3 regions of the Nissabacter archeti genome follow, and region 1 is predicted to be linked to each of the others. Evidence: riboswitches for the same ligand, from Rfam matches in the RefSeq annotation. Region 1 holds a riboswitch; each other region holds the start of a gene.

Region 1 (3,271 bases):
TGAGAGAGGTGGCTTATGCAAAACTTGGTAGCAGACGTACTGATTAAAATGTCAAAAATCGAGGTGGAAGCCAAAGAATTGACCGCGCAGGTGGAGGCACAATCCCTGTTGCTGGCAGCCATCATCCTGACGCTGGATAAAACGCTGACCGAAAATGTCACCCAAACGATTAACCAGGCGATAGTGACCGCCGCAAAAGAATCCGACGAAATCATGACCTCTGATGTCGATCTTTTGCTGTCTCATGTGGGCCGGTTATTGGCATTACCGGAATTCGTCAAAGTAAAATCCGAATAATCTGAAGCATACCGGTTAACCGGCTGAATCGGCTAAAATTCAGGCATACTGCGGCCCTCAGCCCGGTTAACACGTTTCACAATGTGTTAAATCGCTGCTAGGCTTGTTAGTATTTGCTAACAAAATGCGGAGGGAATGTGAACGAAGATTTAAATGATGAAGACAGCACTAAAGTCTGTCCTGAGTGTCTGGCAAGTGGCGATGATTACATGACCCAGGTAAAAAGCATTAAGGATAGTCAAAGCGGACACACCATAATCAACGTCCGGTACTGTGTGCACTGCGGCAATATTATCAGTATGTCCAGTGAAGATACCCACGCAGAGCAACCCACCCCTGAGCCAATACGGCGCAAGGTGTCAGGATGAAACCCGGCCCGTGTTGAGACACCCATGTTGAGAAACATAAAAACCAAGGAAACAGCAGCACTTGTTTTACTTAAGATGCCCGGCGCTTGCCCCGCATCTGCTCATACACCGCAAGGGATACTGCTTTGGGGGAACCCCAGGCCATGAGGCGCAGTCTGCCCGCCACCCCCCGGCTTCTCATATCTGTCGCGGCAGCACAGCAGGTTGACCCCGCCGGCTAAGTCCGGAAAACCTGTCTGTGTCTGCCCGTTTTACCTCTCTGTTTACCCACTGTGTCATTCGTTATTGTCCTGCGGCAGCCGGTAATGCAGCAGGTAGTAATCACCTTTTGGCGCAGTGCCGCGGCTGATCGTTTCCCAGCCATGCCGCTGGTAGAAGCGCAGGGCGCGCTCATTTTTCACCAGGCACTTTAGCGCACCGATGTGGGTAAAGGTCGCCTGTGCGGCTTCGAGCAGCGCCAGCCCGATGCCGCGCCCCTGCGCCTCCGGCGCGACAAACAGGTTATGCAGAAAATTTTCCGCTTCAAACAGAGAGGCAAAGCCTACCGGGCGACCCTCCTCTTCGGCGACCAGCACGGTTTCCCCCAGCACGGCACGGTCAAAATCTTCCAGTTGCCAGCCGCTGCTCTCAAGCCAGGGCCAGGCCTGCTTGCGGGCAGCGAGGTACAGGGTGCGCAGGAAGGGGCGATCGGCTTCCTGATAGGGGCGTACAATCATCGGCGTTCCTTTTATGGGGGCAGGGCACCGCCTGGCGGATATGCGTTAGCCTGGTGAGCGGGTCACTGAGACGGCACCGTGTGCCCTGGTGCATGATTTATCTAATTGATTGAAATTATAGCCCTCAATAACCAGATGTGATCATTGCGGCCTTGAGCCACCGTTCCGCCGTCACTAGGCTAAAGGCTCCAGCCCAGCGCGATGAGGTGATTATGGGAACCCGAAAAGTGGTGCGAGACACCGAAACCGGCCAGTTTGTGGAACCCGGCGAAGCCAAAAAACGGCCGAAATCGACCGTAACCGAAACCATCAACACGCCGTCGAAAAAGAAGAAAAAAGCGCCGTAGCGCGCCCTTGTACAAGCGCCCGCCGGGCGCTTTTTTGGCAGCGACGCGCATATAAAATAGCTCTGCATGGGTGAAAGGGTAAAAGCCCTGGTCAGCGAACTGTTAACGTGATTCCCGTAGCCTGTGGCCGCTGCTTCCCCATAACCCAATTGTTTATTCCGATTTGCAACCTGCCCGCCCGGTGCTTATGCTGGTGCCGCGTTTGAATATCAAACCATGACTCGGGGTGCCCGTAAGGGCTGAGACTTTACCCGTATTACCTGACCTGGATAATGCCAGCGTAGGGAAGTCACGTTGCCTTACCGGCATCGCCTTCTTTCACGCCGGTAAGGAGAATCACCATGTTATTCCCTGCCGATCCCGCCGTTCCGGCGACCTTTCCTGTTGAGCGTGCTGTTGAGTCCTGGGCGCAGTTCCGCCGCCGAGCGCCGCTGGTGCACTGCCTGACCAATGAAGTAGTACAGTCTGTGACGGCCAACCTGCTGCTGGCCGCCGGGGCCTCGCCCGCGATGGTGGTGGAGCCGCAGGAAGCCGCCCAGTTCAGCGCGCTGGCCGATGCGTTGCTGATAAACCTCGGCACCCTGAACCAGGCCCGCGCAGAGAGTATGCTGGCCGCGATTGAGAGTGCCAATGCCGCCGGTACGCCCTGGACGCTCGACCCGGTGGGCGTCGGTGCGCTGACTTACCGCACAACGTTTGCCCACCAATTACTGGCCCTGCGCCCGGCGGCGATCCGCGCCAATGCCTCGGAAATTCTGGCGCTCTGCGGCCAACCGGCGCTGGGGCGCGGCGTTGACAGCGGGGATGACTCCTTACAGGCGCTGCCCGCCGCCCGTGAACTGGCGCAACAGACCGGCGCGGTGGTGGCGGTCACCGGCCGGGTGGACTACGTCACGGACGGGCAGGAAACCTGGGCGATCCCCGGCGGCCATCCGCTGATGACGCGGGTGGTCGGCACCGGCTGTGCGCTGTCGGCGCTGGTGGCCGGTTTTTGTGCGCTGGAGGGGCCACGGCGGGATCGGGTGGCTGCCGCCTGCGCCCTGATGGCGCGCGCCGGGGAGCGGGCGACCGCGCAGGCCAACGGGCCGGGCAGTGTGTTGCCGCGGCTGCTGGATGAGGTGTATCAGCAGATGGAGGGCGGGGTATGACGCGCATTAACGCCCTGACCATCGCCGGTACTGACCCGAGCGGCGGCGCGGGCATCCAGGCGGACCTCAAAGCGTTCTCTGCCCTGGCTGCCTACGGCACCAGCGTGATTACTGCGCTGGTGGCGCAAAATACCCGGGGGGTGCAGTCGGTCTACCACATCGACCCCGGTTTCGTGGCCGCGCAACTCGACTCGGTGCTGAGTGATGTGCGCATCGACAGCGCCAAAATCGGCATGTTAGCCAACAGTGAAGTGGTGGCGGCGGTGGCGGAACGGCTGGCGCATTATCCGGTGCCGTATGTGGTGCTGGACACGGTGATGCTGGCGAAAAGCGGTGACCCGCTGCTGACCCCGGACGCGGTAGAGGCGATCCGCCGCCGGTTGTTGCCGCAGGTG
Region 2 (3,271 bases), on a different contig from region 1:
GCATGGGCGGCGATTTTGTAGGTAATCAGCCCTTGCTTCACATCCTCTTTATTCGGCAGGCCAAGGTGCTCCTTCGGCGTGACGTAACAGAGCATGGCGCAGCCAAACCAGCCGATCATGGCTGCGCCGATGCCGGAGGTGAAGTGGTCATAACCGGGGGCGATATCCGTAGTCAGCGGCCCAAGGGTGTAGAACGGCGCTTCGTGGCAGTGTTCCAGCTCCTCGGTCATATTGCGGCGGATCATATGCATCGGCACATGGCCGGGGCCTTCAATCATCACCTGCACATCATATTCCCAGGCGATTTTTGTCAGCTCGCCCAGGGTGTGCAGTTCGGCAAACTGCGCCTCGTCATTGGCATCCTGAATAGAACCGGGGCGCAGGCCGTCACCCAGCGACAGCGCCACGTCATAAGCGGCGCAGATTTCACAAATCTCGCGGAAGTGCTGGTAGAGGAAATTTTCCTGATGGTGCGACAGGCACCATTTCGCCATGATTGAGCCGCCGCGTGACACAATACCGGTCAGGCGCTTGGCGGTCATCGGCACATAGCGCAGCAACACCCCTGCGTGAATGGTGAAGTAGTCCACGCCCTGTTCTGCCTGCTCCAGCAGGGTGTCGCGGAACATCGCCCAGGTGAGGTTTTCGGCGATGCCGTTGACCTTTTCCAGTGCCTGATAGATCGGCACGGTGCCGATTGGGACCGGGCTGTTACGCAGAATCCATTCACGCGTCTCATGAATATAACGGCCGGTGGAGAGATCCATCACGGTGTCGGCACCCCAGCGGGTAGCCCACACCAGCTTTTCCACTTCCTCTTCAATCGATGAGGTCACGGCGGAATTGCCGATATTGGCGTTCACCTTTACCAGGAAGTTGCGGCCGATGATCATCGGTTCCGATTCCGGGTGATTAATGTTGGCCGGGATAATGGCCCGCCCGGCGGCCACTTCCTGGCGCACAAATTCCGGGGTGATGTTGGGCGGCAACAGGGCGCCAAAGCTCTGGCCGGGGTGCTGGTGGCGCAACACCTCGCTGCGCACGCGCTCACGGCCCATGTTTTCCCGCAGGGCGATGAACTCCATTTCCGGCGTAATGATGCCCTGGCGGGCGTAATGCAGTTGCGTTACCCGGCGGCCCGCTTTGGCGCGCTTCGGCTGGGGCAGGTGGTCAAACCGAAGATGGTCCAGCCCTTCATCCGCCAGCCGTTGCTGGGTAAAACCGGAGCTGACGTGGGGCAGCGCTTCGGTGTCATTGCGCTCCTCAATCCAGCCGGCGCGGTGTTTGGGCAGCCCGGCGCGGACATCCAGCGTGGCGGCGGCATCGCCATAAGGCCCGGCGGTGTCATACACCGGCACTGCTTCATTCGGTTCGGTATGCGCGTCATCCTGACGGCTGCCGATCTGCGTCGGGCTGAGCCGGATTTCACGCATCGGCACCCGGATGTCAGGGCGTGACCCTTCCAGATAGATGCGGTGTGAGTTGGGGAACGTGACGCCCTGCAGGGTGTCGATGAAATCCTGTGCGTCAGCACGCTGCTGCTGGCGGCGGGATACAGGGATGTGGCGGGTAGACATAGCAAATTCCTTCCAATTGAGTATGGGAACGTTGCTTGTCTGGAGCGCTTTCGGCGGGAGTAACAGAATAGGGCCGGGCGCGGCACGACCATAAGGCGCGCAGGCCAGGCACTGGATTACTCTTGTTCCCTTCGCGGGTACTAACCCGATCAGGTTCCGCGGATCCCGAATTAACGGTCTCAGCCCGGCATCAAGATGATGCGCTAGGCACTCCGACAAGAAGCCTCATTGTATGAGGCGGTTAAAAAACAGCAACCCCCGGCAGGGGCGGCTGTGACTGCTTAGGCAGGGCGGGCCAGCGTTGAATCGTTGGCCACCGGCTGCTGAAGAGGCAATGACGCGGCGTCAAACGCCAGCGCAATCAACTGATCTTCCAGCTGGAAACGGGCATCCAGAGCCACGCCCACATCGGACAGACCCTGATGGAATTCAAAAATGTGGTCATCCTCGATCACGGTCTCGGTATAGCGGTCGTGGAACGCCATCACGGTTTCCGTGTTTTGCTGTAACGCCGGGTAGATTTGCGACGTCACCAGCATACGTGGGCTGTCTGACCCTTCAATATCCTGAATGATTTTGTCGTACAGATGGAAATGGCCGGCAGAGAGATAGTCCACCAGTTGATGACAAAAGTTTTTCAGGGCTTCTTCATCCAGCGGCGCATGTTTCTCTTTGTTGGGTTTTAACCCGACCAGGGTGCAATAGGCGACTAATAGCTCTTTACGTGCATGCAGCCATTGATCAATCAACTCATTACTGCCGCCGACGCGTTGAGTCAGTTTTTCCAGACGGTTTAGCATGGTGAACTCCATGAGCAGGAAAGCGTGTTTAATCGTTACTAATATGTAAAAGTCTCAATTCCAGAGTGTCAGTGTCGTCGAGGTTATGCAACAACAATATGGAAATTCAACTCACAGATAAACACAACGGCTGGTGGGTCATCAGCCACGAAGGAAAATTGTGGCTGCCGAAAGGTGAGTTACCCTTTGGTGCGGCAACAGAATTTTCCGTGATTGGCCTGCCTGCACGGCAAATTGGCGAATGGCAGGGCGCGCCGGTGTGGCTGGTGCGCGAGCCACGGCCAAGCGAGATGGCCTCCGTCCGGCAACTGCTCGACCAGGACCGCGATTTGTTCCAGCTGGTCGGCCGCGGCATACAGCTGGCGGAGTTCTACCGCTCGCACCGTTTCTGCGGCTACTGCGGCCATGAAATGGAGCACAGCAAACGGGAGTGGGCGGTGCTCTGCCCGCATTGCCATGAGCGCTACTACCCGCAGATTGCCCCCTGCATGATTGTCGCCATCCGCCGGGGTGAAGAGATCCTGCTGGCGCAGCACGTCCGCCACCGTAACGGCATCCACACTGTGCTGGCCGGGTTTGTTGAGGTCGGGGAGACGATGGAGCAAGCGGTAGCGCGTGAGGTGATGGAAGAGAGTAACCTCCGGGTTAAAAATCTGCGCTACGTCAGCTCACAGCCGTGGCCGTTCCCCAATTCGCTGATGATGGCCTTTATGGCCGACTACGACAGCGGCGACATCCGCCACGATCCGAAGGAGCTGCTGAGCGCCGGCTGGTATCGCTACGATCAGTTGCCGATGCTGCCGCCGGCCGGCACCATCGCCCGGCGGTTGATTGAAGACACCGTTGCGTTGTGCCGCGCAGAAGGCGACAGCACGCCCCCGCACGAGACAGAAT
Region 3 (3,271 bases), on a different contig from region 1:
CGGCGTTGAAATAGCGCCGGTAAAACCGGCTGGTCAGCAGGCGTGTCATGTTCTCTTCTCCGGGCGGCAGTGTGGGTTGCTGAGAAGCAGTATCGGCGTAATATGGGGAAAGATAAATTGATGAAGTTCTCGCGCGGAGTTCCCCTTTTATGCCGACCTCACGTTTACAGCAGCAGTTCATCCGGCTTTGGCAGCACTTCCACGGCCAGCCTGCCGACACCACGCTTCAGGCGCTGGCGGACATCCTCTCCTGTTCGCGCCGCCACGTCCGCTCGCTGCTCACCACCATGCAGCAACAGGGCTGGCTGCACTGGCAGGCGGAGGCGGGGCGCGGGCGGCGCTCTACCCTCACCTTCCTGCGCACCGGGCTGGCGCTCCAGCAACAGCGCGCCGAGGAGCTGATCGAGCAAGGCAACGCTGACCAGCTGGTGCAACTGGTCGGGGACAAACAGGCTGCCCGCCAGATGCTGCTCGCCCAGCTCGGGCGCAGCTTCCGCCAGGGGCGGCACCTGTTGCGGGTGCTTTACTACCGTCCGATGTTTAACCTGCTACCCGGCTCGCCGATGCGCCGCTCGGAAACCCATCTGGCGCGCCAGATCTTCAGCGGCCTGACGCGGATAAATGAGGAAAACGGGGAACTGGAACCGGATCTGGCGCACCACTGGCAGGCGCTCTCCCCGCTGCACTGGCGCTTTTACCTGCGCCCTGCCATCCCGTTCCACCACGGGCGGCCGCTGGAGATGGAGGATGTGATCGCCTCGCTGACGCGCATCCGCACTTTGCCGCTCTTTTCCCACCTGCTGGCGATCACCTCGCCGACGCCGCATGTCATCGAGATCCGTCTCAGTATGCCGGACCACTGGCTGCCGTGGCTGCTCGGCAGCGTCCCGGCGATGATCCTGCCGCGCGAATGGCCGCAACTGCCGGACTTTGCCCGCCAGCCGATCGGCACCGGCCCCTACGCGATGGTGCACAACCGCCCGGCGCAACTGAAGATCCGCGCGTTTGATGACTACTTCGGCTACCGCGCGCTGATTGATGAGGTCAGCATCTGGGTGCAGCCGGAGCTGAGTGAGGAGCTGATCTTCGGCGGCGTACAGTTGCAGGCCGACGACACCGCCCACCGTGAACTGGAGAACCGGCTGGAAGAGGGCTGCTACTTCCTGCTGTTTGACCGGCGTTCTGCCCTCGCCGCCCGGCCGGAGGTGCGCGCCTGGCTCACTGACCTGCTGAACCCGCTGGCGCTGCTGCATCATGCCGATCGCCTCTACCAGCGCTACTGGTCACCGGCCTTTGGCCTGCTGCCGCGCTGGCACCACCGTACGTATGACGCCAGGCCCGCCCAGCCCGCCGGGCTGACGACGCTGACGCTGACCTGCTACCGCCACCACCCGGAGTTTCTGGCGATCGTCAATGCGTTACGGCCGTTGCTGGCGGCGCAGGGCGTCACGCTCGTGATGCAGGAGGTGAGCTATGAAACCTGGGTCAACGGTGACGCGCAGAGCGACCTGTGGCTCGGCAGCGTTAACTTCACCCAGCCGCTGGAGTTCTCCCTGTTCGCCGGGCTCTACGAACTGCCGCTGCTGCACCATTGCCTGGATGAGGATCTGCACCCGGCGGCCGCGCAGTGGCGTGACAACCACTTGCCGCTGGCGGAGTGGTGCCGGGCGCTGGTGAGCCGCCAACAGCTGCACCCGCTGTTCCACCACTGGCTACAGATCCAGGGCCAGCGCAGTATGCGCGGCGTGCGGATGAACAGCCTCGGCTGGTTTGACTTCAAATCTGCCTGGTTTGCGCCGCCGGAGGCCTAAGCCCGCCCTTTCGCCGGGCGGAGTAAGCCTTTACAATGGCGCGTTCTCAACGGGGTGCGACACCGCCTGCCCGGCCGTGATCGCTGAGAGAGTCCCGTCGAACCTGATCCGGTTAATACCGGCGGAGGGATTTGAGACTGCGCCACGCTTGCTCAAAATCCTTTGCCACCCTTTTCCTGAGGAGCGCAAAGTGTCACGAAAGATCCTGCCTTATCTGTGTGTTGTCTCTGCCGTTATCTTGTCTGCCCCGGCGCTGGCCGCCAAACCGCTGCTGACGGTGTATACCTATGACTCGTTCGCCGCGGACTGGGGCCCCGGCCCGGCGGTGAAAAAAGCCTTTGAGGCAGAGTGCGGCTGTGAGCTGAAATTTGTGGCGCTGGAAGATGGCGTCTCGCTGCTCAACCGCCTGCGGATGGAGGGCAAGAACAGCCCGGCCGACGTGGTGCTGGGGCTGGACAACAACCTGTTGCAGGCGGCGGCGCAAACCGGCCTGTTCGCCCCGTCGGGCCTTGACACCGCCGCGCTGAAGGTGCCGGGCGGCTGGCAGGATAAAACCTTTGTGCCTTATGACTACGGCTATTTTGCCTTCGTCTATAACAAAGAAAAACTCAAAAACCCGCCCACCAGCCTGCGCGATCTGGTCGAGAGTGACCGCCCGCTGAAAGTCATTTATGAAGACCCGCGCACCAGCACGCCGGGCCTCGGCCTGCTGCTCTGGATGCAGAAAGTCTACGGCGACAACGCAGCCGACGCCTGGCAGAAACTGGCAAAGAAAACCGTCACCGTGACCAAAGGCTGGAGCGAAGCTTACGGCCTGTTCCTCAAGGGCGAAAGTGACCTGGTGCTGAGCTACACCACCTCCCCGGCATATCACCTGATTGAAGAGAAAAAGGCGAATTATGCCGCTGCCACCTTCAGCGAAGGCCACTATTTACAGGTGGAAGTCGCCGGGAAACTGGCCGCCAGCCGCCAGCCGGCACTGGCGCAAAAGTTTATGCAGTTTATGGTGACGCCCGCCTTCCAGAACACCATCCCGACCGGCAACTGGATGTACCCGGTGACGCCGGTGGCCCTGCCTGCCGGGTTTGAGCGCCTGGCTGTACCGCAAACCGCGCTGAGCTACAGCGCCGCTGAGGTCGCTGCCCAACGCGCCGCCTGGATCCGCACATGGCAAACCGCCGTCAGCCGCTGATGTCCGGCTGGCAACTGCCCGGCCTGCTGGCGGGCGCGCTGCTGCTCGGCGTCGCCGGGCTGGCGTTCGGCGCGATCGTCTTCCACGCCCCGGCGCTGGCGTGGCGCACCCTGGCCGATGACGCCTATCTCTGGCATGTGGTGCGCTTCACCTTTTTGCAGGCGCTGCTGTCGGCCGTCTGCTCGGTGGTGCCTGCGCTGTGGCTGTCGCGTGCGCTGTTCCGCCGCCGCTTCCCCGGCCGGGCGCTGCTGCTGCGGCTCTGCGCCAT

Evidence for each region. Region 1 has a riboswitch for thiamine pyrophosphate ahead of thiM (hydroxyethylthiazole kinase). Riboswitches for the same ligand answer to the same signal wherever they lie in the genome.
Region 2: another riboswitch for thiamine pyrophosphate. It lies ahead of thiC (phosphomethylpyrimidine synthase ThiC); the one in region 1 lies ahead of thiM (hydroxyethylthiazole kinase).
Region 3: another riboswitch for thiamine pyrophosphate. It lies ahead of thiB (thiamine ABC transporter substrate binding subunit); the one in region 1 lies ahead of thiM (hydroxyethylthiazole kinase).

What each region holds. Positions count from the first base shown of each region.
Region 1 is NZ_JAERKB010000012.1:74,685-77,955, reverse strand. It holds gene iraP (anti-adapter protein IraP) at 16-297, shown strand; gene JK232_RS16970 (hypothetical protein) at 435-665, shown strand; gene JK232_RS16965 (GNAT family N-acetyltransferase) at 941-1,381, opposite strand; gene JK232_RS22950 (hypothetical protein) at 1,594-1,728, shown strand; TPP riboswitch at 1,941-2,032, shown strand; gene thiM (hydroxyethylthiazole kinase) at 2,070-2,876, shown strand; gene thiD (bifunctional hydroxymethylpyrimidine kinase/phosphomethylpyrimidine kinase) at 2,873-3,271, shown strand, end outside.
Region 2 is NZ_JAERKB010000025.1:16,674-19,944, forward strand. It holds gene thiC (phosphomethylpyrimidine synthase ThiC) at 1-1,577, opposite strand, end outside; TPP riboswitch at 1,687-1,802, opposite strand; gene JK232_RS22560 (Rsd/AlgQ family anti-sigma factor) at 1,859-2,377, opposite strand; gene nudC (NAD(+) diphosphatase) at 2,476-3,271, shown strand, end outside.
Region 3 is NZ_JAERKB010000005.1:122,191-125,461, reverse strand. It holds gene sgrT (glucose uptake inhibitor SgrT) at 1-49, opposite strand, end outside; gene sgrR (HTH-type transcriptional regulator SgrR) at 150-1,811, shown strand; TPP riboswitch at 1,852-1,959, shown strand; gene thiB (thiamine ABC transporter substrate binding subunit) at 2,002-3,003, shown strand; gene thiP (thiamine/thiamine pyrophosphate ABC transporter permease ThiP) at 2,979-3,271, shown strand, end outside.